3 regions of the Schinkia azotoformans genome follow, and region 1 is predicted to be linked to each of the others. Evidence: riboswitches for the same ligand, from Rfam matches in the RefSeq annotation. Region 1 holds a riboswitch; each other region holds the start of a gene.

What was found. A riboswitch is a leader RNA that binds a small molecule or an ion and turns the genes downstream of it on or off. The one in region 1 is predicted to bind S-adenosylmethionine.
Region 2: linked by a shared signal. The riboswitch ahead of P9E47_RS10220 (ABC transporter substrate-binding protein) and the one ahead of P9E47_RS13385 (alpha/beta hydrolase) in region 1 are both predicted to bind S-adenosylmethionine.
Region 3: linked by a shared signal. The riboswitch ahead of P9E47_RS09865 (YezD family protein) and the one ahead of P9E47_RS13385 (alpha/beta hydrolase) in region 1 are both predicted to bind S-adenosylmethionine.

The regions. Positions count from the first base shown of each region.
Region 1 is NZ_JARSMD010000021.1:104,767-114,625, forward strand. It holds gene P9E47_RS13360 (acetyl-CoA hydrolase/transferase family protein) at 1-1,288, opposite strand, end outside; gene P9E47_RS13365 (LytTR family DNA-binding domain-containing protein) at 1,490-2,131, opposite strand; gene P9E47_RS13370 (hypothetical protein) at 2,282-2,806, opposite strand; gene P9E47_RS13375 (Lin0512 family protein) at 2,959-3,318, shown strand; gene P9E47_RS13380 (branched-chain amino acid aminotransferase) at 3,519-4,592, opposite strand; SAM riboswitch class I at 5,121-5,224, shown strand; gene P9E47_RS13385 (alpha/beta hydrolase) at 5,457-6,230, shown strand; gene P9E47_RS13390 (Cof-type HAD-IIB family hydrolase) at 6,400-7,200, opposite strand; gene P9E47_RS13395 (MFS transporter) at 7,351-8,577, opposite strand; gene P9E47_RS13400 (hypothetical protein) at 8,696-8,890, opposite strand; gene P9E47_RS13405 (hypothetical protein) at 8,999-9,574, opposite strand; gene P9E47_RS13410 (sensor histidine kinase) at 9,595-9,859, opposite strand, start outside.
Region 2 is NZ_JARSMD010000017.1:92,710-102,568, reverse strand. It holds gene P9E47_RS10260 (potassium channel family protein) at 1-111, opposite strand, end outside; gene P9E47_RS10255 (hypothetical protein) at 259-399, shown strand; gene P9E47_RS10250 (DMT family transporter) at 594-1,511, shown strand; gene P9E47_RS10245 (hypothetical protein) at 1,648-1,974, shown strand; gene P9E47_RS10240 (S-layer homology domain-containing protein) at 2,026-3,603, opposite strand; gene P9E47_RS10235 (stalk domain-containing protein) at 3,705-4,451, opposite strand; gene P9E47_RS10230 (ABC transporter permease) at 4,556-5,326, opposite strand; gene P9E47_RS10225 (ABC transporter ATP-binding protein) at 5,338-6,099, opposite strand; gene P9E47_RS10220 (ABC transporter substrate-binding protein) at 6,118-7,215, opposite strand; SAM riboswitch class I at 7,292-7,403, opposite strand; SAM riboswitch class I at 7,586-7,699, shown strand; gene P9E47_RS10215 (enoyl-CoA hydratase-related protein) at 7,844-8,617, shown strand; gene P9E47_RS10210 (CoA transferase subunit A) at 8,644-9,672, shown strand; gene P9E47_RS10205 (CoA-transferase subunit beta) at 9,669-9,859, shown strand, end outside.
Region 3 is NZ_JARSMD010000017.1:11,497-21,355, forward strand. It holds gene P9E47_RS09830 (acyl-CoA dehydrogenase family protein) at 1-503, opposite strand, end outside; gene P9E47_RS09835 (long-chain-fatty-acid--CoA ligase) at 517-2,076, opposite strand; gene P9E47_RS09840 (3-hydroxyacyl-CoA dehydrogenase NAD-binding domain-containing protein) at 2,094-2,942, opposite strand; gene P9E47_RS09845 (enoyl-CoA hydratase/isomerase family protein) at 2,954-3,721, opposite strand; gene P9E47_RS09850 (MetQ/NlpA family ABC transporter substrate-binding protein) at 3,741-4,598, opposite strand; gene P9E47_RS09855 (methionine ABC transporter permease) at 4,656-5,321, opposite strand; gene P9E47_RS09860 (methionine ABC transporter ATP-binding protein) at 5,311-6,324, opposite strand; gene P9E47_RS09865 (YezD family protein) at 6,469-6,657, opposite strand; SAM riboswitch class I at 6,744-6,848, opposite strand; gene P9E47_RS09870 (YceI family protein) at 6,982-7,509, opposite strand; gene P9E47_RS09875 (acyl-CoA dehydrogenase family protein) at 7,727-8,881, shown strand; partial or broken gene P9E47_RS09880 (amino acid ABC transporter ATP-binding protein) at 8,956-9,081, opposite strand; gene tnpB (IS200/IS605 family element RNA-guided endonuclease TnpB) at 9,222-9,859, opposite strand, start outside.

The DNA of each region.
Region 1 (9,859 bases):
CAGTAACGATGACATCCACATCATGTTCTGTATGGTCAGTATGTGAAACGAAAGGAACAATACTAGAAATGTCTCCGTTTTTCGCAATTGACTTCGTTACAAATATAGCCAAACGAGCGTTTCTTGCGAAATCCCCAGAACCGCCAATACCATTCATCATATGTGTTCCGCGTACATGTGTTGAATTCACATTACCATAAATATCAACTTCAAGAGCTGTATTAATAGAGATTAAGCCCATACGACGGATTAATTCAGGATGGTTGGAAATCTCCTGCGGTCTTAACATTAAACGATCTTTATATTTTTCGAAGTTTCCGAAAACTTCTTCCATTTTTCCTTCTGAAATGGTAATTGAGCAGCAAGAAGCGAACTTCACTTTACCAGCGTCAAGAAGGTCAAATACTGCATCCTGTAATACTTCAGAATAAACTTCTAAGTCTTCAAATTCAGATTCAACTAAACCATGAAGGACTGCATTTGCAACAGATCCAATTCCTGATTGTAAAGGTGCAAGACTATTTGTTAATCTTCCCTCTTTAATTTCATTTCTTAAGAATTCCATTAAATGGTTAGCCATAATTTGCGTCTCTTCATCTGGCGGTACGATATTGGACGGTGAATCCATTTCATTATTGATTACGATTCCTTTGATTTTATTAATATCAACCGGAATACCAATTGTACCGATTCGATCGGATGGAGTTGTTAATGGAATTGGATTACGCTCACCCTGTTTTCCTGGATCATAGATATCGTGAACTCCTTCAAACGATTCCGGATGGGCTAAGTTAATTTCAATAATTATATTTTTAGCATGTTCTGCGAATATGGCTGAATTACCAACTTGTGTAGTTGGAATAATCATTCCGTCTTCAGTAATGGAAATCGCTTCCAAAACTGCATAATCAATCGGTACTACGCCTGAGCGAATCAATTCAGCAACTTGCGAAAGATGTGTATCAACGAAATAAAAATCTCCTCTATTGATACCTTTACGCATTGTTGGATCTGCTTGGAAAGGTGAACGCTTGTTCAGAATTCCAGATTCAGCAAGTAATTTATCAGTATCAGTCCCCAAAGAAGCTCCTGTATAAACATCAACTTTGAATGATTCATTTTCAGCACGCTTTATTAATGCTCGTGGTACAACTTTAACATCCCCAGCTCTTGTAAATCCACTAAATCCCAATGACATTCCGTCTTCAATCCAGCTCGCAGCTTCCTCTGCAGTCACAACTCGATTAAGAAGTTCCTCATTACGAATGCGATTCTTGAAATTCTCCACTTCTACTCCCCCTGTAGATGTATTTTTAAAAATAGTTTACAGGAAATTTGTCAAAACAAGCTGAATTTTGGATAGAATTGCAAAATTTTCGGATGAGCCAGAAATTATCAGGATGAAACAGAAGATTCTCACAATAGTTCAATCTTGAGCATAGCATTAAATTGATGTATAACAGAAAATCCAGGGATGAAACAGAAGAATTTAAACTCCCAGCAATTTTCTAAAATAACTGGAGTAGGATTGGCTGACAGGAATTTCGGTTCCATCCTTCATTTCTAACAGAAAGGTAGAATGTGTGTCAGGATGAATCATTTTAATTTGGGTTACGTTCACAATAAAGGAACGATGGCATCGAATGAACGTTTCCTTCGGCAAATAATAATCAAATTCATTTAGAGAATCCTTATGCGTTCCAGAGCATACCTCTGTTATTACATATGTTTTTCGATTTTTTGCTTCCAAGTAGATTACTTTTTCAAATGGAACCGGAATCCACCCTTCATTTACCTTCACAGTGACAACGGAAGTGGCACTAGTTAAGGTTGGGAAGACAGCAGTTATACAACCTTGTTTCCCTTTAATTGAAAAAGGAACAGCCATCCCGTAGTATGGTACACCAAATACATCTCTGCTAATAAACTCCGAGACCTTTTGCCCACTCAGTAGCGCTTTATATGTAATTGTACCTTCCTTAACCGGATCACCAGGCTTTATTTTAAGATTGATCCGTTTACTTGGGCGATAATATATGTACTTGTCTCCATTTGAGACTGCAATAGATGTTTCATCCGAAAATAACTCGCCGACTACATCGATAAGAATTGATAATGAAAATTCGCCCATTTTATACCTCTCTATAATTTTTTTAAATTCCAATAAATTTATAACTTAATAGACTAATCCAACTTTTATTATAGCCATTTATTCGACAAAATTCATTACGAAATTATGAAAAAAGAGTGACCAAACAAACGATCACTCCTAAAAAGGTGATTACTCAACAAAGCCAGAAATCAAAATCTGTTTTGTTTCTTTAGACCCTAGCAATTCATAGTCAATTTCGATTGCTGTTACATTATTTTTGTAGTTCTCATCCCTCACGGTCACCTTTAGAACAACATTTAGGTCTTTTTTGTTTACTTGATAATTTTCTACAGGTATATAATTCTCAAGTAAATTCAATTCTTTTGCTTCTTCTTCCGTGATTGCTCCATTTGTATTGGCTAGGGTTGAACCTTTTTCATCAATAAAGGCAGTTACTGAGAGTGCTTCATCATCAGCCGTTAAAAACGATCCATCTGTTTTAATAAACCGAATTTCCTTAATAACCGGCTTTCCGTTTCCATGGTATTGCATATCGTAGCTTAAGTACATTGGTTCATTTTCTTTTACTTTATCTTTTTGAATGATCGTATAGCCTGTTAATCTAAATTCATCGACGTTCGTTAAATTAACATAATATAACCACCCAACCAAAACTACGAATAATACAATAACAATTGCTACGATTTTTTTCATAAATGTGATCTCCCCTTAGTTCTCAGCAATTCTAATTATTATATGAATATTTTAAACAAACCACAATGGAATATCTAGATTTGACTCTTTTTGTTCACAATTGTATCTGAATGCTATAATAAACATATAAATACTAGGAAGGAATGATAGTTTTGGAAAAAATGATGTTTATTGAAACCGGTATGGGTATTGATGTTCATGGTCAAGATATTACCCGTGCCGCTGTACGTGCTGTAAAAAATGCGATTCATTATAATTCAATGCCTGGCATTCGTTCTGTATTGCCAAATAACAGCTTGGACAATATGTGCGTCAATGTGAGACTAGCTGTCCCTTGTGACAAAGAAAACCTCGATATTGAAACCGTTAAAGCGGCCCTGCCATTTGGCAAGGTAACAGTTGAAGTTGTTGACGGTGGCATGCTTACAACAAGCGGGATTGTGTTAGAGGAAAAAGGCGACAAAAACGATCAAATGTATATCGTAATTGCCGCTGTTGAGGTTGGATATTAGAAGAAAAGCGGAAGCGCCTTGCACACCGCCGTACAAACTAGAGGGTACAACGACAGCGATAAAGGAAACTTGAATTGCATTAGCAATTCTTAGTTGACTTATCGTAGGGAGGAGACCTGAAGTTTGCTAGGCGATAGGCGCTGGAGCTAGACAAAAACTCACCACCCTGTTTTTCAGTAAGCGGTGAGTTTTATTTTTTACTATTCTACTTTCACTGTCCAACCAAATGGATCTGGTTCTGTTCCATATTGGATACCTGTTAACGTATCATATAGTCTTTTGGAAATTTCGCCTGTTTTCCCTTCGTTTAGAACGACTTTTTCATTTTTCCATAATAGCTCGCCAACTGGAGAAATAACAGCAGCAGTTCCAGTTCCAAATGCTTCTTCTAGCTTACCATTGGCAGCCGCCTCATAGATCTCTTCAATAGAAATCCGACGTTCTTCTACCGGTACATTCCAGTGTTTTAAAAGTTGAATAATGGAATCTCTCGTGATACCTTGTAGAATACTTCCATTCAACGCCGGTGTTATTACCTTGCCATCAACTTTAAAGAACATATTCATGCTACCTACTTCTTCAACATATTTATGTTCTTTACCATCCAGCCATAGAACCTGTGAATAACCTTTTTCACCGGAAATTTCTTGTGCTTTTAGGCTCGCCGCATAATTTCCGCCTGTTTTGGCTTCACCAGTACCACCTTTTACTGTTCGAACATACTCATCCTCTACTTGAATTTTGACAGGATTTAAGCCCTCTTTATAGTAAGCACCTACTGGTGACATGATAATAATAAACATATACTCAGATGATGGTGCAACACCTAGATAAGGTTGCGTTGCAATGATGAATGGACGAATATAAAGAGATGTTCCTTCAGCTGTTGGAACCCAGTCTTTATCAATTGATACTAGTTTTTTTAATGCTTCTAAAGCAAATTCCTCATCGATTTGGGGAATTACTAATCTGTCATTTGAACGGTTTAATCTTTCAAAGTTCTTATTTGGTCTGAATAATTGAACCTCACCGTCTTTTGTGACATATGCCTTCATGCCTTCAAAAACCGTTTGTCCATAATGAAAAACAACGCATGAAGGATCCAGTTTAAGCGGCTGATATGGGACGATTCGAGGATCATGCCAGCCTTGTCCTTCTTTATAATTCATAATAAACATATGATCCGTAAATAATTTACCAAATTGCAATTTATCAGCATCTGGTTTTGGTTTTTTAGTTGAGCTTAAATCAACTTTAATGGTTTGATCAAGCATCTGTGTCATCTCCTTGTTCGATAAAAAAATTATAATCAAATGCGCCTTGGCGTATTTGCGCCCAGATTTTTTCGAGCTTGTTCGAAAAACTACCTCTGAAAATCTGTGGCATCCGCCGGAGGCTTTAACTTTATTCAAGGTGGGTTTGACCCCTGTATTGAATGCCGGTTACGTTAATCCTACTATAACTTATGGACGAGGGGACTTCTCTCGAATAAAGTTAAAAAAATAAATTCACTTTCTATTGTAAATCTAAACTGCGAAGGATAACAGACTTTTATGAAAATTTTTTAAAAGTTGCAATTTATATGAATAACATGGTATAGTAGTTTTTGCGATGAGCTGAATTGTGTAAGTCGATTGACACGCCCTATAAGGGAATGCATGAATGTGGCATGCAGTCAGTCGCCTCAATGCGAGAAAGGGCACTTTTATTAAAGTGCCCTTTTATATTTTTAGATATTTACAAATGGATGAAAACATGTTATTATTCAAAACATAGTATTCTTATCGGAAAAATTAAATAAATGATTATCAAGAGTGAACGAGAGAATTGGCTCTATGACTTCACAGCAACCTCCCCATCAGGAAAGGTGCTCCTACCAACAAAGCTCTGCTTTGGTTGATAAAAGTGTGTAAAAAATACTCCTTTTGCAACGAGCAGAAGGAGTTTTTTATTAGAAAAGTGGAAGCGCCCGGTCAACGACGTAAGGACTGGAGCACATCGACTGAGATAAAGGAAACACGACGAGCTTTTGCGAGTCGATGTTGACTTATCGTAGGGAGGTGGGCGAAGTCCACTAGTCACTGGGCGCTGAAGCTAGACCATTATGCACAAATTTCTTAAGAAACGGAGAGATTGTAATGACAATTAATAAATATGAAGTAATCCCTGGAGCAGAATCTTTTTACATAAAAGGAAATGAAATTGGAATATTATTAATTCACGGTTTTGTTGGAACGCCACAAAGTGTAAAATTTGTTGGAAATCATCTTGCAGAAAAAGGCTTTACAGTTTATGCGCCACGCTTAAAAGGACATGGGACGCATTCTGATGAGCTGGAAGAAACCATCTTCCAAGATTGGCTCACAGAACTTGAACATGCCTATGACAAACTAAAATCAACCTGTTCCCATGTTTTTATTGCCGGGCAGTCAATGGGAGGAGTTTTATCACTTATTTTAGCTAATAAAGTAAATCCGGCCGGGGTAATTACAATTAATGCGGCCTTTTCTGTCCCAGGATATGAGCTGTATAAAGAGGCCCATGATTTTGATTATGTTCAGGAAGGGAAACCTGATATTAAGGATGACAGCATAATCGAAATTACTTATCCTGCTGTACCTGTGCATGCCATTAAGCAGCTGTTAACTGTAATTAAAATTGGTAAGGAAAATCTTTCACGGATAACAAGTCCCCTTTTATTGTTCAAATCTTTAGATGATCATGTTGTGCCGGCTGAAAGCACGGATTACGTTTATCACAATGTTTCATCATGGTCCAAAAAGATTGTTGAATTAACGAATTCTTATCATGTAGCCACCATGGATTTTGATAAATTTAATATTATTGAGTATACCGAAGGATTCATTCGGAAAACAGTAATAAATGCTTTAAGTGGATACAAAGTTTCTTAAATGAGCTAGATTATCTACAATCAAATGAAGACGCGACACCTTTTGATGAGGATAAAGTCTGGTTATGTACTATCAAATTTGGATTGCGACCCTTTTGGTGAGGATAAATACAGGTTATGTACTATCAAACCAGAGTCGCAACCCTTTTGGTGAGGATAAATGGCTTCCGTTAAGATCTAACCTTAGAGGAAGTAAGTATTTGTTCAATTGCTTCCGCTACAGTCTCTACAATGAAATTCGCCTCTCTCTTTACGTCAGGATGCGCTGTAGACATTGCAAAGCTATTCTTTGTTAATTGGAACATGGGGATGTCATTATAGGAATCCCCAATGCAGGCAATTTCATTGGGGGATAAACCTACGTTTTCCATTAGTATTTTAATTGCATTTCCCTTACTAATATTTTTAGGCATGACATCTAGTATTTTGGATTCTGAAATAAAGGTATCTAATTCATTGGGAAAAGTCTCGATTAATTCCTGTTGTAATTGTCTAATTGTATTTTCTGCACCATTAATTATTATTTTTGATGTATGTATTGATTTTCCTATCTTTGCTTTCAATTCTCTTTCTTCTTCAATTTGACTGAAAAGCCTTTCTTCAATTTTACGGATTACTTCATCTTTAACTTCAACATATTCCCTGTCAATCGTTGATAAAATTGTAACGACATCTTCTCCGATTATTCGTTCATATAATTTTTTAGCAATTGCCGGTTCAAACGAAGTACGATGAAGTTCGTGATTATCACTAGAAAAGACAAAAGCCCCATTTTGGCTGATGCGATGAAATTTATTGCCTCCGATTATTTTAGCCACTGCTTGTATATCTAGATCCTTTCGCCCTGAAGCTAAACAAAAATCAATGCCCTGCTGTAGGGCGGCATGAATCGCATTAATATCGTTATCGTGAACCTTATTATCAAAACTTAGCAGCGTTCCATCTAAATCACTTATTATCATCTTAATCATGAACTCTTCTCCTACAAATAAAGTTAAATAAATTAATTATTACACTTAATTATCTTAACCTATTATACGGTAAAAAAACAAAAAGGTTATCTAGAAGTGACTACTATACACATTTTAGATAACCTTATATCCTATAAATCTGTTTTTCTTTTATTTCATTTTCACTTCTAAAGGAACTGCTGTTTCATTAAAGGATTCCTCTACTAACGCTTGAGATTTATTGTACACTGGTTTAAAAAGAACTAGCATCGATAACGCAACAATACCTGCAAATAAAAATAATCCTGAATAGCTAAAATGACTCACAATGAGCCCTAATACGTAGGCCCCTACCGCTATACCAATATCGAAAAAAGTTAAATAGGTGGCTGTTGCATGCCCGCTTCTATTTTTCCCCGCAAATTGCACTGCTAAAGTTTGGAAACACGGACCTAGACTTCCGTAACCAATTCCAATGAATGCTGCTGCAACGATTAGCAATAAGGCCGATTTTGTGACCGTTAATAGGAATAGACCGATAGAAAACAAAATGATTAACGGGTAAATAACGATTGTTGGACCTTTTTTATCGAATAAACGGCCAACAAATGGTCTAGCGATTAGCATGGAAGCTGCAAACACTATAAAGAAATAGCTTGCGGCTTCTAATAATCCGAGTGATTTCGCAAAGATTGTTAAATAAGATAGTATACTAGAATAGGCAAAAGTAAGTAAAAGGGCTATGACCGCAATTGGAATTGATTTTTTTTCAAACAGGTCATTCATACTAAATTTAAGTTTTGACTGTAATTGATTAATTTCAAGCTTTGGAACCTGAATAAACGTTGTAATAAAAACTGTTCCAACCATTAATACAGTAAGTAAATTAAATAGTGTCTGGAAGGTTGAGGTTCCTAAAAGTGCTATTGTAATGAAGGGACCAGCAACGATGGCAATATTCATTGACATTGTAAAATAACCTAAACCTTCCCCACGCCTATGCTCAGGAATGATATCCGCTGCGATTGCATAAGTAGCTGTAGTAATAATACTAAACCAAATTCCATGAAAAAACCGAAGGGCCATTAAAGTATAAAAGTTAATGATCCAAAAGTGCATGATTGTTCCGAACAGATAAAAAACTAAACTAATAATGAGCGTTTCTTTTCTTCCGAACAACTCTAATATTTTTCCCGAAAATGGTCTAACGATGATGGCGGAAATTAATAGCATTGTAACAACTAACCCAGCCTGAGCTTCACTCCCCTTTAATTCGTCTAATACATAAATAGGTAAAGCGGTAATGAATGAGTAATAGGCTATAAAAAGGAAGAAGTTCGTTAAAAATAATAAGACAAAATTTTTTGTAAATATTCGCTCGCTTGCTTCATTGATCACTGGTAGCACCCTTTCCAACAGTTGAAACCGTTATAAGGAATACTATAAAATCTATCCCAACATTTGTAAACTTATTTGTTTAGAAACTAAAAAAGATGTAATGGCTGTCATTACATCTTTAATATTGCTTAGTAAAATGGCTTTGTTTGATCATAGCAGCATGTGCTTTTTCTATAATATCTGTCAGCACATCTCCCTTATAGACCCTGCCGAATTTCGTGTTTTTTTGATAAAATTCAACGATTTCATCCAGCTTTTGAACTGTTTCGATAGGCACTCTTAAGTTCAGTTGAACCCTTGATTGATCCATCATTTTTATTACACGCCTTTCCGCTATGATTATGATATCAAGTTGCTATCTATATACTATCTTTAAACTATCATATTGATATCATATACCATTGTCCATTCACTGGCAATATCATGAAATTAAAACATGGACTGCCCCAATTATGACCGCTACGATTAGAAAGGCAAAATGGAACGAACGATATTGTTTGCTTCCTTTATTTTTCATTAATAGGACACCGAAGACAGCGGCAATGGCCATAAGTCCAACAGAAATTGTCCCCGATATTTCGTCAAATCCAAATTCCCTTTCATTGAAATACATCATCACCCCATGGACGGAGCTTAATATAAGGGCTAATGCCCCGATCCAAATATGTGATTTACCTAAGAATTTTAAAGCAGAAATAATCCCGCTTTTAGCATTTGGAAATTTCTTAATTATACTACGAGATCCTCTTCTTAAGGGCATTAATGCGCCTGCACCACCAATGGCGATGACCGTGCCCCATCCCAATAATTCTCCGCCTTCCTCTAGAGCCTCATTCTCATCATGTTTATGCTTGTCATAATGGCCATTGTAAAATTCACCTTCGCGATATTTGTTGTGATCATCATCAGCAAAGCTTGGCTGGGCAACAAATGATATAACTAACAAAAGCAATAATGCTAGAAAGCCACCAACTATTCTTTTAGTTTTACCGTTCATTTTACTTCATTGCTCCTTTTCTATTTTATTAATGGGAGAAGGATTGTAAATGTCGTCCCTTTTCCTTCTTCACCGCTTCTTACTTCCAATTTGCCATTATGCACTTGGACGATCCAATCAGCAATTGACAATCCGATTCCGCTGCTTCCTTTCTCTCTTGACCTTGCTTGGTCTACTCTATAAAAACGATCAAATATTCTTTTTTGATGTTCTAACGGAATACCTACACCTGTATCTTTAACTTCAATCCTAATTTGATTATTATCCTTTACTGCCGAAATTAGG
Region 2 (9,859 bases), on a different contig from region 1:
AGGCTCAATAAAATGGATGGACACCCCAAAAGCAATAAAGACTATGCTAATAATTAGAAATAACCGTAAAATAATATTCATTTGCCTAAATCTATCAAAAAAACCGCGCAAAATCGGAACACTCCTTTAAAACCTATCTTATTCCTATTATTAACAAATTATTGAAAATTTATATTGACTAGCATTTGAGATGTGTTATATAATAAATTACAACAGTTGATATCTGTTATAATACAATATAAAGAGGAGAGAAATAAAGTGGAAAAGTATGAAATGGCATATTCGAACTATATTAGGAATTGTGAAAAGCATGGGATTGATCGAATCATTGATTTTAAAAAATTTATCGAATGGTTAACGTATGAGCAACTTGAAATGATGATAAATGAAGCCCATTAAGGAGTGGAAGAATGAAAAGTGATGTCAATGTGTGCATGATATACGTACTTTTGTCTAAATCATAAAATCGTCTGTTACTTTTTTAAAAAGAAACAGGCGATTTTTTTGCTTCTATACATAGTAGTGAGTGATGTATATTTAAAATATTCAAAAAACATTATACCTTTTTATAATTTTTATTGGGGGATTTTTTATTGAAAGCAATATTGATTGGAATTATAGCCTCATTCTTTTTTGCCTCAACTTTTATTTTGAACAGATCCATGGATTTGAGTGGGGGAAGCTGGATTTGGAGCGCATCTTTACGATACATATTCATGATCCCATTTTTACTCTTAATTGTTGGAATAAGGGGAAATATGAAGCCTGTGTTTGAGGAAATGAAGAAAAAGCCATTTGAATGGCTGCTTTGGAGTACAATTGGCTTTGGTTTGTTTTATACACCAATTACATATGCAGCGGCCTTTGGTCCCGGCTGGCTTGTTGCTGGTACATGGCAGACAACGATCATAGCCGGGTCTTTACTTGTTCCTTTTCTTCAAAAAGAAAAAATACCAGTTAAAGAGCTGAAGTTTTCTTCCCTTATTTTAATTGGTGTTATTATTATTCAAGCACAGCAAGCCACACAGGTCGAATTAAGCTCCACACTTTTAAGTATCTTGCCTGTCATCATAGCCGCATTTGCGTATCCGCTCGGTAATAGGAAAATGATGGAAGTGTGTGATGGCAGATTGGATACCTTTCAGAGAGTATTGGGGATGACGATTGCCAGCCTTCCTTTTTGGTTTGTATTGTCAACAATAGGGTTGTTTATCCATGGAGCTCCCTCTAATAACCAGCTTTTCCAGTCGTTTATTGTAGCGATTTTTTCAGGGCTCATTGCTACGGTGCTGTTTTTTTATGCGACAGATCTAGCCCGCAAGAGCTCTCGCCTGCTCGCTGCTGTTGAGGCGACGCAATCCGGCGAAATTATCTTTGCCGTCATTGGCGAAATGCTATTATTAGGTGCTGCAGTCCCAGGTGCTATCGCCCTTATAGGTCTTGGTCTTATCGTCCTTGGAATGATCCTTCATAGCTTATCTTCACAAAAGATTCAAATAAATAGTGACTAATGTCACTCTTTTTTTTCGTGAATTTGTATAACTTTAATATAGAATACTTAACTAGTTTCGAAGGATGGTAAGGATAATTTTTGAAGTGAAGTAAATAATTATCTTAGGGCTATGTTTAACATCGGAGGGGTAAACCATGGAACAAACAATAAACGAAATTTTAAAATTACTAAATCAAATGAATTCAAATATAATGAGCAAATTGCAAACAATTGAATCCAGGCTGGCAAGAATAGAAAAGATGGATAGCATCGAACATTATGTAAGTGTGAACCAAATAGATTTAACGGATATAAAAGAAATATTGGAACGCATTGAGGAAAGTAAATGTCTTCATGGAAATGGAGTGGATGTAATTGAAACATCCGCTGACTTTGTCGGTAAATTAAACAAACGATTGGATACGCAGCTCTTAAGAATAGCGAAAGTAGAAGAAGAAATTGAATTATTGAAGGAAAAGTAACAAGGAGGGACAGTCACAAATTGGACTAGTCCCTTCTTTTGTATTTAGTAGCTATTTCAGTTTTTTCGATTCCATTAATTTATAGATCATTGACATTGCTTCCGCTTTTGTCAATTTGCCTTTAGGGTTAAAGTTTCCGCTAATAGGCGTGATCAATTTTTCGTTTGTAGCCTGTAATACTGCCGGTGCTGCCCAATCGGAAATCTTGTTTGCATCCTTATATGTCTTTTTGAGTTCGGCTTTTGGATCTTCAGGTGCATCTTTTGTTGATTTTTTCTTTTTCGTAAATTTAGACTTTGAGGCCTCTTGTTCAGCACCATTTAGGCTGATTGCCCTAGCTAAAAATGCAACAGCTTCTTCACGGGTTAACGTGTTCTTTGGCTCCATGACCATATATCCAGGAATATTGGACTCCTTCCCAAAAACAAGTCCATTCATTACACCTGCCATTAAATACCCAAGTTCATCTTGGCTATAGTCAATTTCTTTTATATCGGAGAAGACGCCAGTGTAATCTAGCGGTTGGAATCCAAGTGCTTTTGAAAGAAGCACCGTATAGTTGAGGCGGTCAATTGGCTTATCTAAACTTGTTAATAACTCTTTATCCTTCGTGTTTATTTCCGGTTGAATCACACCTTTATAAGCAAGTCCGAGTACTTCCTTTTTAGCCCAATGGTTTTTAAGACCGTAGTCTTTGTACACTAGACCGATAGCATACGTTCCAAAATCATCGAAGACTGCTGTTACCGTTTTATTTTGACTATTAACAACCCCGCCGATCGGAATCCATTTACCATAATTGTTTTTTAAAACAGCTAGGTTATAGCCTTCCATTGCTTTAGGCACAGCCCCTTCGTAGGCAAGCGTAATGTCCCCCCATGTACTTGGCTTTGCAATCAGACTTCCATTCGAATCGTCAATGATGAATTGCTGACTTAAAAACACATAATCATCAGATGGCTGCGGCTTTTCGCGAACATTAACGACAAATCTTTGGTCTAAGAGAATATGTTTAAAAGAACTAGATTCAGCTTTGACATTATCAGAGATATAAGTGCCTACAGGGAAACGAAGAATTAACTTATCCCCAAACATTTTTATATCTTTTCCACCAATAAAGTCTGTATAAAATTTGGCCTGGGAATGATCAACATGATAATAGTTTAATTCAATGTCGATTTTGCCACTTTCACCTTTAAAATTACTGTAGGAAGAGTCTTTAGAATCACGATTCTTTATTTCGATTGGTATCTTATAGCCTGTTTGTGTTTTTGTAAGTTTGGTATCAATATCGTGAATCGTATAAACATGTTCGTAAGACTTTTTCGTAATTCTTGAATGGCTGACTTTTGTATCAACATCAAAAACACCGTAGGGGATACCATTATACCCGAAGTTCGGTTTCGAATTATCCTTGTTATACCATAGGACAGTAAAGGTTAATTCATCAATCATGTTTGTACTTATGTTATTTGTCCTGGGATTATCTAAACGAATATAAAATCCGCTAGATGAATCAAAATAATAATGATACCCGTTTTCATCATTATATACATGCTCTGCATTACCAGTAGTGGCAGGTAATAGAAGCAGAGTTAAAGAAAGTAATAGAATTAATTTTTTAATCATAGTTGCGATATCTCCCCTCTCTAAATATGCCCTATGGTTATTTTAATATATAATGGAAACTATTTCTTCATTTTAAAGAAAAAAGAGCAAAGGAATATCCTTTACTCTTGAACGGCTTCTAAAACGACATCTACTAGTGCTACTCTTGAAGCGGTGCCGCTCGCTTTGATATTTTTAATTTCTAGTTTTTCAACACCTGTAATATCAACCTCAAACGAGATTGGCTCATCCCGCTTTGTTCCGGTCGTAATCGTCGCAAGCTCTTTGTTATCACCATAGAACTTAATAATGCCTTTTTCTGAATAACCAGGGTTGGAGTCGTCTACACCAACTAGCCCCTTAATAGATTTGAATTTATTGTCATATAGATGATAGGCAACAGAACTGCCGTCAAGAAAGGCGATAGAATTGATTGTGCTAAATTGTTGTTTTAACAACGTTATTTTTCCGCCGTCTTCCTCGGGCTCGAGATAGTCTTTGCCGCCATAACCGACAAACATGTACGTTTCACCATATATCGGATCTAGTTGGTAGATTCCCGTTGAAGGTCGATGGCTTTTTTCGGTCTGTCCGATCATAATCGTGTTGTTTACTCCATCCCATGTTACTTGTTTTCCAAATGCTTCCCCTATATCCCTTAGCGGTAAATAGGTCGTTCCGTCGATTAACAGCGGATCAGTCTTTAGATAAATAGGTTCCCCATCCAAAACAATATTGATAGAAGAAATAAACGCTTTAACATTTTTATAGTATGGTTCAAAAGCATCCACAGTAGATATCGTTGTTATGAAAAGTGTAGTCCCGACAATGCCCGTTGCCAACCCTTTTAAATATGATTTACGTCCCATAAGATATACGCCTCCTATTCTACTATATTATTTCTATACTAATTTTAAATATCCTTTAAAAATAAAAAGGACTGTCACATGCAGGGCATAATGACAGTCCTTCCTTAACTTCTCCAGCGGAGCAAATGTTTTTCAAGTTTGTGAAACAATGTCATGATCACAGTTACGATGAGGCCAATGAAGATAATACCAGTAATTACTTTTGTATAATTACCGTAATCTGTTGCTAACTTTACATAAAAACCGATGCCGGCTGAGGACCCAATCATTTCTGCGGCTGTTAACAAAATAAACGATAATACTAAACCGACCTGTACTCCTGAGAAAATCGAAGGCAATGCTGCCGGAATAATAATTTTAGTAGTCATTGTATATTGATTTAATCCAAGGGTTTGTGCAGATTTAATGTATCTTGAATCAATATTGGTAACACCATTTAATGTATTAAGAAAAATAGGCCAAAAAGCACCGATAAAGATGACAAAAGTTGATGACGCTTGAAACGATGGTAGAATCGCAATTGCATATGGTATCCATACGATCGGAGGGATCGGAGATAAAACGCTGGCAATTGGTCTAATTACGAATTCAAGCCGTTTATTTGATGCTGTAAAAACCCCTAATGGAACTCCTAAAACAATGGCTAAAATCATTCCACTGGCTAATAGTTTAACGGATGCCGCCAAGTGAACAAGCAGTTCTGCCCCATCGGCTTTAAATTGACCTAGTACTGATTGCGGGGATGGATAAAGGAAATTCGACAAAAGTCCCAGCTGTTGGGTTAAAAGCTGCCAAGCAAGCAATAGTACCCCAATAATGATTATAATATCAGTCGTAGCTTTTCTCTTTTCATTGCCAACAAGTAAATTTTTCATCTTAATGCCCCCTAGTATTCTCCGGAAATAGCTTTTAATAGTTCGCGGCGAATCTTCGTATATTCTTCCTCTTGATCGATATTGAATCTGTTTCTTGGGCGTTTAAAAGGGATGGCAATATCCTCTTGGATTTGACCATCATGGAGAACAACAACCCGGTCCGATAGAAAAATAGCTTCATCTATATTGTGGGTGACAACGAGGACGGTTTTCTTTGTTTCCCCTTCTTCCCAAAGGTTTAATAGCAGGTCTTGAAGCTGATTTCTTGTAATTTCATCAACGGCACTAAATGGTTCATCCATTAAAAATACTGGTGCATCAAGGATAAACATCCGAGCGATGGCAACCCGTTGTTGCATTCCACCGGAAAGCGCAGATGGAAAAGATTTTTGCGCTTTTTCATCTAAACCGACTTTTGCAAGAATTTGAATCGCTTTTTTTGTAATTACCTCATTTGGTTCTTTCGACTTTTGTTTTAGGGCAAAGGTAATATTTTCGAGCACCGTCATCCAAGGGAATAGGGAGTAGTTTTGGAATACTACTCCACGGTCAAGACCAGGCCCTGTAATCTCGCTATCATTAATTTTTACCGCACCTGAAGTTGGAGTTAATAAGCCAGATGCTAAATTAAGAGTTGTAGATTTACCGCATCCAGACGGGCCAATTAATGAAACAATTTGACCCGCTTGGATAGTAAGGTTTAAGTTTTTTAAAGCATATTGTTCTGTTTTGTCGTATTTGACATTAATATCTTCAAATAGTATTGTACTCACTTTTATCCCATCCCTATCCTATAGGTTGTTTTCCTGAAAACGTACTAGTAACTCTTGATAGAAAGGATCATTTGGTTCAGCTGCTATTAACTGATCCAGTGCTTCTTTGTAAGTTTCAACATGAATAAGATCTGAAATATCTTTCTCTTCTTTTAAATAACCGATATTAACCATCGTGTCTCTCATTGAAAGAATCGCTTTTTTATTAGGGTCGGCGCTTTGATCCACGTAGCCGCCGTAAATATCTTTTTCAATAATTTCAAGATCAACATCTACATATTTTTTGATATCTTCGATTGCTTTTTGTTTATTGGCTTCATCTTTTTCAAATCTTTCTGCTTTAATGATCGCTTTTAAAAATTTAACATATTTTTCATGATTTTCGTCAAACCTCTTTTCGTCTGCAATAATGCGGCAGCAAACATGATTTTCAGCATACTCTTGTGAATACTTAACAATCTCTAATCCTTCTTGTTTTGCTTTTTCAACAAATGGAGCCCATACTACACCGGCATCCACTTCCCCTTTTTTAACTGCCATAATTACATCGGCTGGTGAGTTCATTTCAATAATGGTTACATCTTTTTCATAATCAATTCCAGCTTCATATAATGCTCCACGCAAAATAACATCACCAGTAGCAAGCTTAACAGTAGCAACCTTTTTTCCTTTAAAGTTGTTAATATCCTGAAGCTCATGTAATAAGTTAGGCTTTGAGACGACCCCTGCACCAGTTCCCATTTGACCGCCTAGGAACACAATATCGGCACCTTGCTCTTCAAAAGTAAGTGGCGCTGGAGTCCCGAATGTGCCGACATCTAATTTTCCAGCTATTACTGCATTGATTCCTTCTCCACTATTTGAAAATGGATGAAATGTAGCATTTAATCCTTCTTCTTTAAAATAACCTTCTTCTTGTGCGATATAATACAAGCTATGCCCTGTTGTTGGTAAGTGACCGATAGCAAAGTCTATCAATTTTTGGCTTTGATTATTATTTTCTGCTTGTTCTGTTGGGGGCTGTGTTGTATTAGCCGTATTCTCTGCACTGTTACATCCTGCTAATCCTATTGTTAATGATAATGCTGTACCTAAAACTACTAATCTCTTTTTCATAATGATAGATCGTCCTCTCGATTATTTTCTGAAACTAAAAAACCTCTTCCCAAGGAAGAGGCAAAAAATCGACTCTTCCTTATCTTCTAACAAGTTATACAACTTGTTACTGGAGTTAGCACCTTTTGCATTGCTGCAAGGTTGCTGAAGGATCATAGAGCCAGTCTCTCCCCTTCTCTGGATAAGGTATCCGTTTCAATATTTGGTTGTTTTTGTTATGATTGTGATTGTACGGGAGGAAAGTATACTTTGTCAATAAGGATTATTAGAAATTTTAAAATTTTATTTTTTTGAAAAAGCAGTTGCCAAACATTGAAGTTAATGATAGAGTTAAGGACATAATTTTAAAAAAACAAAATATTTGAATTTTTACTTATCCAGAGTGGTGGAGGGAAAGGCCCTATGAAACCACGGCAACCCCATTCTTTTAATAAGATGGAAGGTGCCAATTCCTACTGATGAATCGTCAGCAGTAAGATAAGTGAGGGACTCATAAATGTTGTAGTGGTCTTTCCTTATCTTGAGGAAAGGCCACTTTCGTTTTATAGGCATAGTTTCCATTAAGGAAAAATTGCAACAGTTTTACACATATTAAACTAACTAAACAGATATGAAAGGTGGATTTACTATGAGTTTAATTAAATATGAGGAAAATGGAAAAATTGGAACCATTACATTAGATAATGATAAGCAGCGTAATGCGCTATCGCTTGAATTGATAAGAGAACTGGATGCAAAGTTAACTGAAATTGCAAATGAAAGAAAAATAAATGTTGTTATTATCCAAGCAGAAGGAAAAGTGTTCAGCTCCGGCCATAACCTTCGTGAGATTGACGGTGCACCAGTTGAAGATGTTGCAAATCTATTTGAAGAGTGCCAAGCCTTAATGGAAAAGATCAGAAATATTCCACAAGTTGTCATTTCAAAGGTGCATGCTATTGCGACAGCAGCGGGTGCGCAATTGGTAGCGGCATCTGACCTAGCGATCGCAAGTGATAATTCATTATTTGCAACCCCTGGAACATTAATTGGCCTATTCTGTCATACACCGGCTGTTTTCGTAAGCCGTAACCTTGATCGCAAGAAGGCTGCGGAGCTTTTATTTACAGGCGATTTCATCACAGCAGAAGAAGCGAAGATTCATGGGTTAATTAATAGAGTTGTACCGCTTGAAAAATTAGATGAAGAAACTGAGAAGTTTGCAAACTCCGTTGCTCGTCATAGTTTGGCAGTTTTAGAGGCTGGTAAAAAACAATTATATACACAGCTTCAAATCTCTAACGATTTTGAAGCTTTAACATATAGCTCAGATGTGATGGTGAAAAATAGCCAAAAACCAGATGCAGTAGAAGGAATACGTGCATTTTTAGATAAAAGACCAGCACAATGGTCAGACCGCTAGGAAAAAACGAAGGGAGAAATGTTGCGATGACTACTACAAACATTAAAGCCGAAAATCCGTATTTATATGGCTGGGCATCTACTGATGAAATAAGGGAATATCGAAGAAATAATAAATCAACAAAGAAAATTGATAAACGAGTTACTTTAAAAGAGGCAGTAAGCCGTAGGGTTAATCAAGGGGATTATATTGTATTTAGCGGCATGGGCTCGGTCCGCAACCCAATGGCTGCTGTATATGAGATTATTCGTCAAAATATCGGTGACTTAACCATTGCGGCAAAGGGGTCACAGCATGACTGGCAGCTGTTGGCAGCAGCTGGGTTAATAACAAAAGCTGAAATTGCCTATGGCTTTGGGGATGAAATTCGTGGCCTTTGCCCAGCATCACGCCGAGCAGTAAAGAACGGAACTTTGGAGATTCTGTCCGAAATGACAAATGCCGGCTTCCAATGGCGTTTTTCAGCTGCTGCAAGAGGAATTCCATTCTTCCCATCAAGAACAGCACTTGGAACTGACACTCTTCATTATAGTGGGGCGAAAGTAATTGAAGACCCATTTAGTGGTGAAAAAATAAACTTATTACCTGCATGCTATCCTGATGTAGCCATTATCCATGTCCACCGTGCTGACAAATACGGAAATTGCCAAATAGACGGAAATATTACGCTTGACGTGGAACTAGCACATGCAGCAAAAAAAGTGATCATTACAGCTGAAAAAATTGTGTCAGACGAAGAAATTCAAAAACGACCTGATTTAACAAAAATTCCATACTTTGTTGTTGATGCAGTAGTTGAAGTACCATATGGATCCCATCCAAACCAAGTTCCATACCAATATTCATTCGATGAAGATCAATGGATGGAATGGTTGAAGGCTTCAGCAACAGATGAAGGGGTGCAGGAATACTTAGACCAATATATCCGCTCAACTAAAGATCATTATGAATACCTAGAAAAAGTCGGCGGCCTTCGGAAACTGCGCGAGCTTGAAAATATCGAAAATGGAACACTACCACATCCAACCGTATCTACAAGGGGGGCAATAAAATGACAACAACTCAAGCAAAACAAACAGCAACTGCTGCTGACAGAATGATTATTGCAGCCGCAAAAGCTTTAGAGGATGATAAAAGTGTCTTTGTAGGGACAGGGATGCCGTTATTAGCAGGTATTTTTGCTCAAAAAACACATGCTCCCGGATTATTAACAGTCTATGAAGGTGGCGGTATTGGCGGCAC
Region 3 (9,859 bases), on a different contig from region 1:
AAAACAGTATAAAAATCGGCTACACCGCCATTTGAGATAAAGATTTTTTGACCGCTCAGTATATAATCATTTCCATCTTTTTTCGCAAATGTTTGTAAGCTTTGGACATCCGAACCGGCATTCGGTTCAGTCAGGGCATACGCTGCTATTTTCTTACCCGATGCAATATCCGGCAGATATCTTCTTTTAAGATCCTCTGAACCACCAATCAAAATAGGCAATGTCCCTAATTCCTGGACGACAACTACCTGGGAAGAGGAGGCACATACACGGGATATTTCCTCAACTATAAGGCAAAAACTCAACAGATCAAGACCAGACCCACCATATTCTTCAGGGATATTGGCACCAAGATAACCATATTGCGCCAATAAATCTTTAATATCCATCGGATATACTCCAGCTTCATCTATATCATTTGCACGTGGCTTAATTTTTTCTTGCGCCAGTCGATGAATACTCTCCCTAATTTCAAGGTGGTCTGGCGATAATTGAAATAACATGGATTCATTCCTCCTACACTACTTTGTCAGTTACATCCTCTAACAGATACTTTTGAATCTTCCCGCTTGGCGTTTTTGGAAGAATGTCAATGAATCGATATTTTCTTGGACGTTTAAATGGTGCCAATTTTTCCCCGTCTATTAAATACTGATCTAGGTCGTTCGCTTCTAGATTGCTTCCTTCTTTTAAGACAACATATCCGACAACTATTTGGCCCCATTTCGGATCAGGCTCACCAATGACCGCTACTTCCAGCACATCAGGATGTTCAAGCAACTGATCTTCTACTTCCCTCGGATAAATATTTTCAGCACCAGAATTTATCATGTGATCAATACGATCACGAATCCAAACATACCCTTCCTCATCGAGCGAGCCTAAATCACCTGTGTGATACCAACCATAGGCGAGTGCTGCTTTCGTTGCATCAGGGCGTTTATAATACCCCTCCATCACACAAGGGCCTTTCACAAGAATTTCACCAACTTCACCAATACCACAAAGATCATCAGGATGTGTTGGACCATCTGGATTTACCCTTGCAATCCGAACTTCATGCGTCAAAATAGCCTTCCCGGCTGAACCAGCTTTTTCAAGCTGCTCATCACTATACAATACCGACATAACAGGGCCCATTTCAGTAGTGCCGAACATTTGAACAAGCCCAGCATTTGTTCTGGCTTGAAATTCCCTAATAAGGACAGGTGCCATGGATGCGCCGCCATATCCTAAAAGTCGAAGCTTCGATAAATCATACTTATCAAAATCTTCATCATTCAGCAGCATATTCACCATCGTTGGGGCTGCAAACATATGGGTAACCTTAGCCTCCTCTAATGTTTTAAGAACTAACTTCGTGTCAAAATGATGGAGCAAAACATTCGTAGCACCTACTTGTAATCTAGGTAAAAACGATGTATGAAGCTCTGCTGTATGATTTAATGGAGCAATGGTCAGTCCGATATCCTCTTTTGTGAACCCCTGACATTGCATCATTAGAAAATTATGATGGACCATATCACGATGCTTGTGGAGAACACCTTTTGGTTTGCCTGTCGTGCCGCTTGTATACATCATGATATATAGATCGTTTTCACTTACCTCGACCGGTTGAAAGCCCAGACTTTTATTAATAAGTTCATAGAAATCAAGTGACCCCGATGGCGCATCGTCATCGACAAAAATGAAATGATCTACATTTACACCTAAATCTGCTGTTTTTCTAATCGTTTCAGCGACGACTCCTTCATATAAAAGGACAGTTGATCCTGCATCATTTAATATGTACTGCAGCTCATGCGCCGTTAACCGATAATTTATTGGATTAAAAATAGCACCGAGCTTTGCTGCAGCGAAAAGAGCAATAACAAATTCACTAGTGTTATATAAAAAGGTCGATACAACATTTCCTTTCTTAACACCTAAATTTTGAAGTGCCCCAGCTAAGTTGTTCACTTTTTCTTTAAGCTCGCTATACGTCCATTGTTGATTCTTTCTTTCATATATAATCGCAAGTTTTTGCGGGAAATTTTCTGCCGACCAATCTATTAAACTACCAACAGTTACACTCATCCTAATCCCACCTCTTCCTACTTATATTCAAAAAATCCCTTCCCAGTCTTTCTGCCAAGATGACCTGCTCTTACAAGCTTTCTAAGTAATGGGGCAGATCGATATTTAGAATCCTGAGTATTTTCATACAACGAGTCCTGAACAAATAATAAAGTATCAAGACCAATTAAGTCGGCTAGAGCTAATGGCCCAATTGGATGATTGGCCCCGAGCTTCATCCCCCGATCAATATCCTCTGCACTTGCTACCCCTTCCTGTAGTACAAAAATGGCTTCATTGATCATAGGAACTAAAATACGATTTACAGCAAACAACGGCGATTCATTCACCTCGATCGATTCTTTCCCAAGTGATACAACAATTTTCTTTGTCTTTTCATACGTCTGTTCGCTCGTATCATACCCACGGATCAACTCGACAAGCTTCATAACAGGAACTGGATTAAAAAAGTGGCAACCAATTACTCTTGAAGGATTAGGAACGACGCTCGCTACTTCCGTAATACTCAAACCTGAAGTATTACTTGCAATAATGGCATTCTCACTAACTACTTGACTGATTTCCTTGAAAACTTCTTTTTTTAAGTCAATATTTTCACTGATCGCTTCAATAAGAAATTCTGCATCTGCGATACGATTCCAATCTGTTGTTACAGTTAGCAGCTGTTCCAATTGAGTTTTCTTTTCTGTAGTTAGCCTTCCCTTCTCAATCGACCGTTCCCAGTTTCTTTGAATTTGTTTTAGCCCCCGCGTAAACAGCGTCTCCTCCTTTTCCACTGCAATAACTTGATAGCCAGCTTCTACAAAAGTTTGGGCAATTCCTGAACCCATTGTTCCAAATCCGATTACGGCAACTATTTTTGGCATTTCCATTTCTCCTATCGTTTCAAAAATTTTGGTTGTCTTTTTTCAAGAAAGGCTGTGACCCCTTCATTTTTATCCGTAGTTTCACATAATTCACCAAAAAATCGAGCCTCTAATTCAAGCCCTTCCGCTAATGGCAAATCAATGCCGATATTGATTACTTTTTTCGCAAACTCAACCGCTATCGACCCTCGTTGCTTAATTTTTTCTGCCCACTCTTTTGCTTTTACAAGTGGAGATTCATCAGTTATTTCTTCCACCAGACCAAATTTAAAAGCCTCTTCAGCCGCGAAAAATTCACCGGAGAAAATAATCTGTTTCGCTTTCCCAATGCCTATTAGTCTTGCTAGTCTCTGTGTTCCGCCGTAGCCGGGAAGTATCCCCAGTTTAACTTCTGGAAATCCAAAGGTTGATCTACTTGAAGCTATTCTGAAATCACAGGCCAGCGCAAGCTCAAATCCGCCTCCTAATGCAAAGCCATCAATAGCAGCAATGACGGGCTGCGGCAATCTTTCGATTTTAGTAAAAATGCTCTGCCCCCGTTTGCATAATTCTTCACCAGTCTCTTTGTTCAGAGTTGAAAATTCGCGAATGTCGGCTCCAGCGACAAAAGCTTTGTCTCCAGCTCCAGATATAATAACAACATCTATTTCACTATTAATGATGTCATCTAAAGTTATAGATAACTGATGTAAAACCTCTTCATTCAACGCATTCACCGGTGGTGCATCAATGGTGATAAACGCAATCCGATCCTCTGTCCGAAGGTGTATCTTTGACATAATAATTGATTCCTCCTATTTAACGATTTTTCATCCAATCCGGTTTACTATAGCCTTGGAATTGTTCATCAATTACTTTTTCAAATTCCGCTGATTCCACTGCTTCCAGGATATCTTTTGTAAATGCAGCCTCTAAATCTTTTGTATTTACAACAACGTTATTCAAATAATCAGCAGGTATGTTCTCTAATTGAAGGGCATCTTGTAAGCTTAAACCTGCTGCTAAAGCAAAGTTACCGTTGATGGCGGATAAATCCGTACTCTCCAAAGACCTTGGTAATTGGGCTGCTTCAATCGGTTGGAAAACTAAATTCTTCGGATTTTCAATAATATCTTTTTCAGAAACAGTAAGTGGGTTAGCATTTTGATCAAATTTGATTAGACCGACATCCTGTAAGATTAATAGCGCCCTAGCAAGATTCGTTGGATCATTCGGTATTGCTACAGAGCTGCCTTCCTTAACCTCATCAATAGATTGATATTTATGCGAATAAATCCCCATTGGAACAGTAGGAACAGGTGACACAATAGAAAGTTCTAGATTATTGTCTTTTGCAAATGTTTCCATATAAATTTTGTGTTGATAAAGATTGGCGTTCAATGAACCATTTCCAAGCGCAATATTGGGTTGAATGTAGTCGCTAAACTCAATGACTTCTACTTTATAGCCCTTTTGTTCAAGGATTGGTTTAATTGCCTTTGAAACCATATCGCTATATGGTCCAACAGTTGCCCCGATTTTAAGTTCTTTAATTTCCTTAGAACCTTCGCTCGTGGCCGCTTGACTTGTCTTTCCACTTTGTCCGCAGCCTGTTAAAATACCTACTAGCAAAACAAATAATAATATTGGTAAAACAACTTTTTTAAATTTCTTCATCATATACTCTCCTTCATTATTCATAGTTTTTATATTTAAGTACTTGGTTTAATCTCATTAGCGTTTATCTACAAAACGGGCAATTTTATCTCCACCGAATTGTATAAACTGCACTAGGACGATCAAAATAATGATTGTCGTAAACATTACAGTATTATCATAGCGATAATATCCAAAGCGGATCGCTAAATCACCGATACCACCGCCGCCAACGATACCGGCCATCGCAGAATATCCAACTAAACTAATCGTTGTAAGGGTCAACCCTTGAATAACACTTGGCTTTGCTTCAGGCAATAGTACATCCTTAATAATCATCCATGGTGTTGCACCAACTGCCACGGCTGCTTCAATGACCCCTTTGTCAATTTCACGTAGTGATGCCTCGACGATTCTTGCAAAAAACGGAATTGCTGCAACAGATAAAGAAACGGAGGCTGCTGTTGGCCCGATTGTTGTCCCTGTAATCAACTTTGTTAATGGGAGCAATGCCACTAGCAAAATAATATAAGGGATTGAGCGCACAATGTTAACGATGATCCCAACAATGGATTGAACGCGAATATTTTCTAAAAATAATCCTTTATCAGTCACGAATAATACCAGTCCTAATGGCAAACCTCCTACAATCGCAATCGTTAAAGAAATGAAAACCATATAGATCGTTTGAAAAAATGCTTTATTCAAGTCAGGTAATAGGTTTATCAAGGAATCAAGCAGCATCATCGAACACCTCCAATACTTCAACCCGTTGTTTAATGAAGCTAAGAGCACGTTCAATTTCAATTGATTCGCCTATTACTTCCATAATAAAAATACCGAGTGGCACTTCCTTGATGTATTCAATTTTTCCGTGAAGTATATTTCCTTTAATATTAAAAGTCTGAAGCATATCTGATACAATCGACTCCTCTGCTACCTCTCCTTTGAAAACAATTTTTACAATTTTTCCTTTTTTATTTGCGATTAGCCGATCAGGTAATCCGAAATGTAAAATTGTATTAATAAATTCTTTTGTTAAATCTTCCTTAGGATTAGCAAAAACTTCATACACCGTACCTTCCTCGATCACTTTTCCTGACTGCATAACCGCAACTTTGTCACAAATTTCTTTAACAACTTCCATTTCATGAGTGATCAGAACAATGGTTAAACCGAGATCCTCATTAATCTTTTTTAGTAGCTTAAGGATTGCTTTAGTCGTTGTAGGATCCAATGCCGATGTTGCTTCATCACATAGAAGTACATTTGGTTCATTCGCTAACGCCCTTGCAATGGCTACCCGCTGTTTCTGTCCGCCGCTTAATTGCGAGGGAAAGCTATCTTTTTTATCTTCAAGTCCCACTATCTCTAAAAGCCCAAGGACACGGTCTTGAATTTCAGCTTTAGATTTCCTTGCTGCCTTTAATGCGAAAGCAACATTCTCAAAAACAGTCTTCGAACTTACTAAGTAAAAATGTTGAAATATCATGCCAATCTTCAGACGCGCTTTCCTAAGCTCTACTTTATTTAAGGAAGTAAGTTCAACTTGATCAACATATACTTCTCCAGAAGTCGGCTTTTCTAATAAATTTAAACACCGTAAAAGTGAACTTTTTCCTGCTCCACTATACCCAATAATCCCAAAAATCTCTCCTTTTGCTATTTTCAGAGATACATGATCCACCCCCACTACAATTCCTTTTTTTGAATGATAACTTTTCACAAGGTTGTGAACTTCGATCAAATTCCCCACTCCAATCTTTGATAATTTAGGGCTTTTAACAAAATAAAAAAGCCCCTAAAGTTTTAGTACATAGTTGCACCTAAAAACTAAAGGAGCCTTCGGTGGTCCGATCGGCAAAAATATAATTTTGTTAGAGTCTTACTTTTAACTTTCATTTGTTCTAGGAGTCTTTGCTTTTTTTTGTTGTAATTGAAACCGGTGTTTTTCATTCTTTTCAATTTGTGTCACCTGTGAATCATGAACTGTTATTTGAACCGTTCCAAATTCTAAGCCTTCTAATGCATAAATAATTTTCTCAAGAACTTGGTGATCAATTCGTGTGTTTAAAGACAATGAAACCCTCTCCTCCCCAATCTTTTTTACATGTAAAAAACCCTCGTTCATTTTGAAAGAGGGTTAACCTGACAATGTCAATTTTCACCTTATCTTTCAGAATGAAATCATTCTGCAGGATTTAGCACCGTTCCATTATGGAGGTTGCTGGACTTCTATGGGCCTGTTCCCTCAGTCGCTCTTGATAAGAAATTATTATATTGATTAGTAATTAATGTCTATAATAAAACCAAGTAATCCAATTGTCAATGAATTATTTAAATTTTTTAAATAATAAAGAAAAAGGCATAGCCCAAGAATAGGCCATGCTTTTGCTTGCATACATTATGCTACTACAAACTCAAAGTTTGCAGATAATTTTACATCTTTACCAACTAGGAAGCCACCAGTTTCAAGCGCTGCGTTCCAAGTTAAACCGTAATTTTCACGGTTGATTTTTCCTTCCACATCGAATCCTGTTACAGTGCTGCCATCCATTGGATTTTTAGAAACACCGCTAAATTCTACTGTAAACTTTTCTGTATTTGTTACATCTTTAATTGTAACTAATGCTGTTAATTCATATTCTTCATCAGAGATTTTTTTAATCGATTGACCTTCGATTTTGATAGTTTGGTATTTTTCTACGTCGAAGAAATCTGCTGAACGTAGGTGTCCATCACGGTCATCATTATTTGTACTGATCGATGCGGCATCAATTGTTGCAGTTATTTTTAAACCTTCAAGATTATCAATATCACCTTCAACAGCAACATCGAAGTTTTTGAATTCACCTTTTGCCTTGGAAACCATCATGTGTTTCACTTGAAATCCGATCCCACTGTGTACTTTATCTAATGTAAATGTTGACATATTATTCGTCCTCCTAAAGTTCATTGTTTATTTTTTTATTAACTTACTTTATGTAACTAAATATAATATATTTATCAAATCACGTCAAGTAATTTTGAGAAAAAAAATTACTACAATAAGAATGGCAACTAATCATTGGAATACACAAAAAATCATTGTATAATTATCTAATAATTAAAAACAGATAAGAATAGTAGGAAAAGGGACTGATTATTAGATGAGATTTCAAGATCTTAAAAGTATGGATGAGCGGCTCGAATACATGGAAGAACTATCTCAACGTTTCTTAACAAGAGCTGCCAAGATTGACGAAGAAGGAGGTTTTCCCTTTGAAAATATTTCTGAACTTAAAAGCTCCGGCTATACTGAGCTTACACTTCCTGAAAAATTTGGAGGAGAAGCAATTTCTCTTTATGATCTTGTCAGGTTTCAAGAGTATATCGCAAGAGGGGATGGCGCCACTGCCTTATCAATTGGATGGCATATGGGGATTATTCAAGATCTAGGTGAAAAAAATTCTTGGAAGGAAGCCATGTTCAAAATGTTATCTGAGGATGTAAAAAAAGGAGCCCTTATTAATAACTGTGCGTCAGAACCGCAAACCGGCAGTCCAACGCGGGGGGGAAAGCCTACAACGACAGCTATTAAAGATGGAGATAAATGGATTCTTAATGGTAGAAAGACATTTTCTACAATGGCCCCTGTACTTGATTACTTTAACGTGACGGCTACAGTTCCGAAAACAGGAGCTATTGGGTACTTTTTAATTCCTCGAGCAAAAGCCGAGGTTAAAATTGTGGAAACGTGGGATAGTATCGCAATGAGAGGCACAGGTAGCCACGATTTAGTATTGAATAATGTCGAGGTAGAGGAGGATTACCAGGTAGAGTGGTTTGAACCGGGCAATAAAGGTGCTTCTGGCTGGTTGCTTCATATTCCAGCCTGTTACTTAGGAATTGCGCAAGCTGCTCAAAGCTATGCGATTAATTTCGCCAAGGACTACTCACCTAATAGTATTACAGGATCGATCATTGACTTACCATATGTAAAACAAAAAGTAGGGGAAATGGAATTAGAGTTACTGAGAGCACGACATTTTCTTTATTCAGTTGCAAAGCAATGGGATCACTCAAGTGAAGAGGAACGGAATCAATTAAAGCCAGAACTTGGAGCGGTTAAGCTTGCTGTAACAAATGCAGCGATAAAAGTTGTCGACCTGGCAATGAGAGTAGTAGGCGTCCAAAGTTTATCATCCAAAAATCCATTGCAACGATATTACCGCGATGTCCGTGCGGGTCTTCATAACCCGCCAATGGATGACATGACGATCCTTTTGCTGGCGGATAAAGCTATGAATAATAGTGATAAATAAGCTCTTTTAACTACCAATCCACTACAATAGAACTTGTAATAGATTGGTAGTTTTCGTTTTTTATAATGTACTTCCTAGATGTAGTAATTAAAATCTTCAGGAATTACTCTTTTTAAGAACTGACGCGTTCTTTCTTCTTTGGGATTAGAGAAAATGTCACAGGATGTGCCTTCCTCCACAATGACACCACCATCCTTGAACCCTCTCATGGCTAAAGCCACAAGATTCCTAAGTAAAGAAACCTATCGATTTCTAATTGATTAGGCTACCCCCATCGTTCCGACGGTTGGTCGTACAAACGGTGTTTGATACCTCCGACAAGCTTTAACTTGGAATTCTCCTAGGCACCAATGAGTCGTAACGCTTCATTTCGTAGATTGATAGAAGCATTCAAATCACGATTTTGGTGATGTATCCCACAACACGGGCAGGTCCATTCACGTAATGCGAGATTCTTTACGTCTTTATGTTGATAACCACAATTCGAACATAGTTGACTAGAAGCAAAGGTTTTCGCGACTGTTATGACTTGCTTTCCATACCATTTCGCTTTGTACTCCAACATCGTTCTAAATTGTGACCATGATACCTCACTAATGGCTTTGGCAAGATTTCCATTTTTAAGCATATTGCTTACAGACAAATCCTCAATTCCTATGATGTCGTGGCTTTTGACAATATGAGTTGAGATTTTATCTAGCATATCTTTCCTTGCATTCGTGATTTTTTCATGGATTTTTGCGATTTTTACACGTTGTTTATGCCAATTTGACGAACCTATTTTTCGTCTTGAAAGAATGCGCTGGGTACTTGCTAATTTTTCTTCCAATGTACGGAAAAACTTTGGATTTTTGTATATTGTTCCATCCGAAAGGATTGCAAAATTTTTAAGTCCCACATCAATCCCAACGGCTGACCCTGTCTTTTCAAAAGATTGTACTTCCGTTTCAACAAGAATGGATACAAAGTATTTACCAG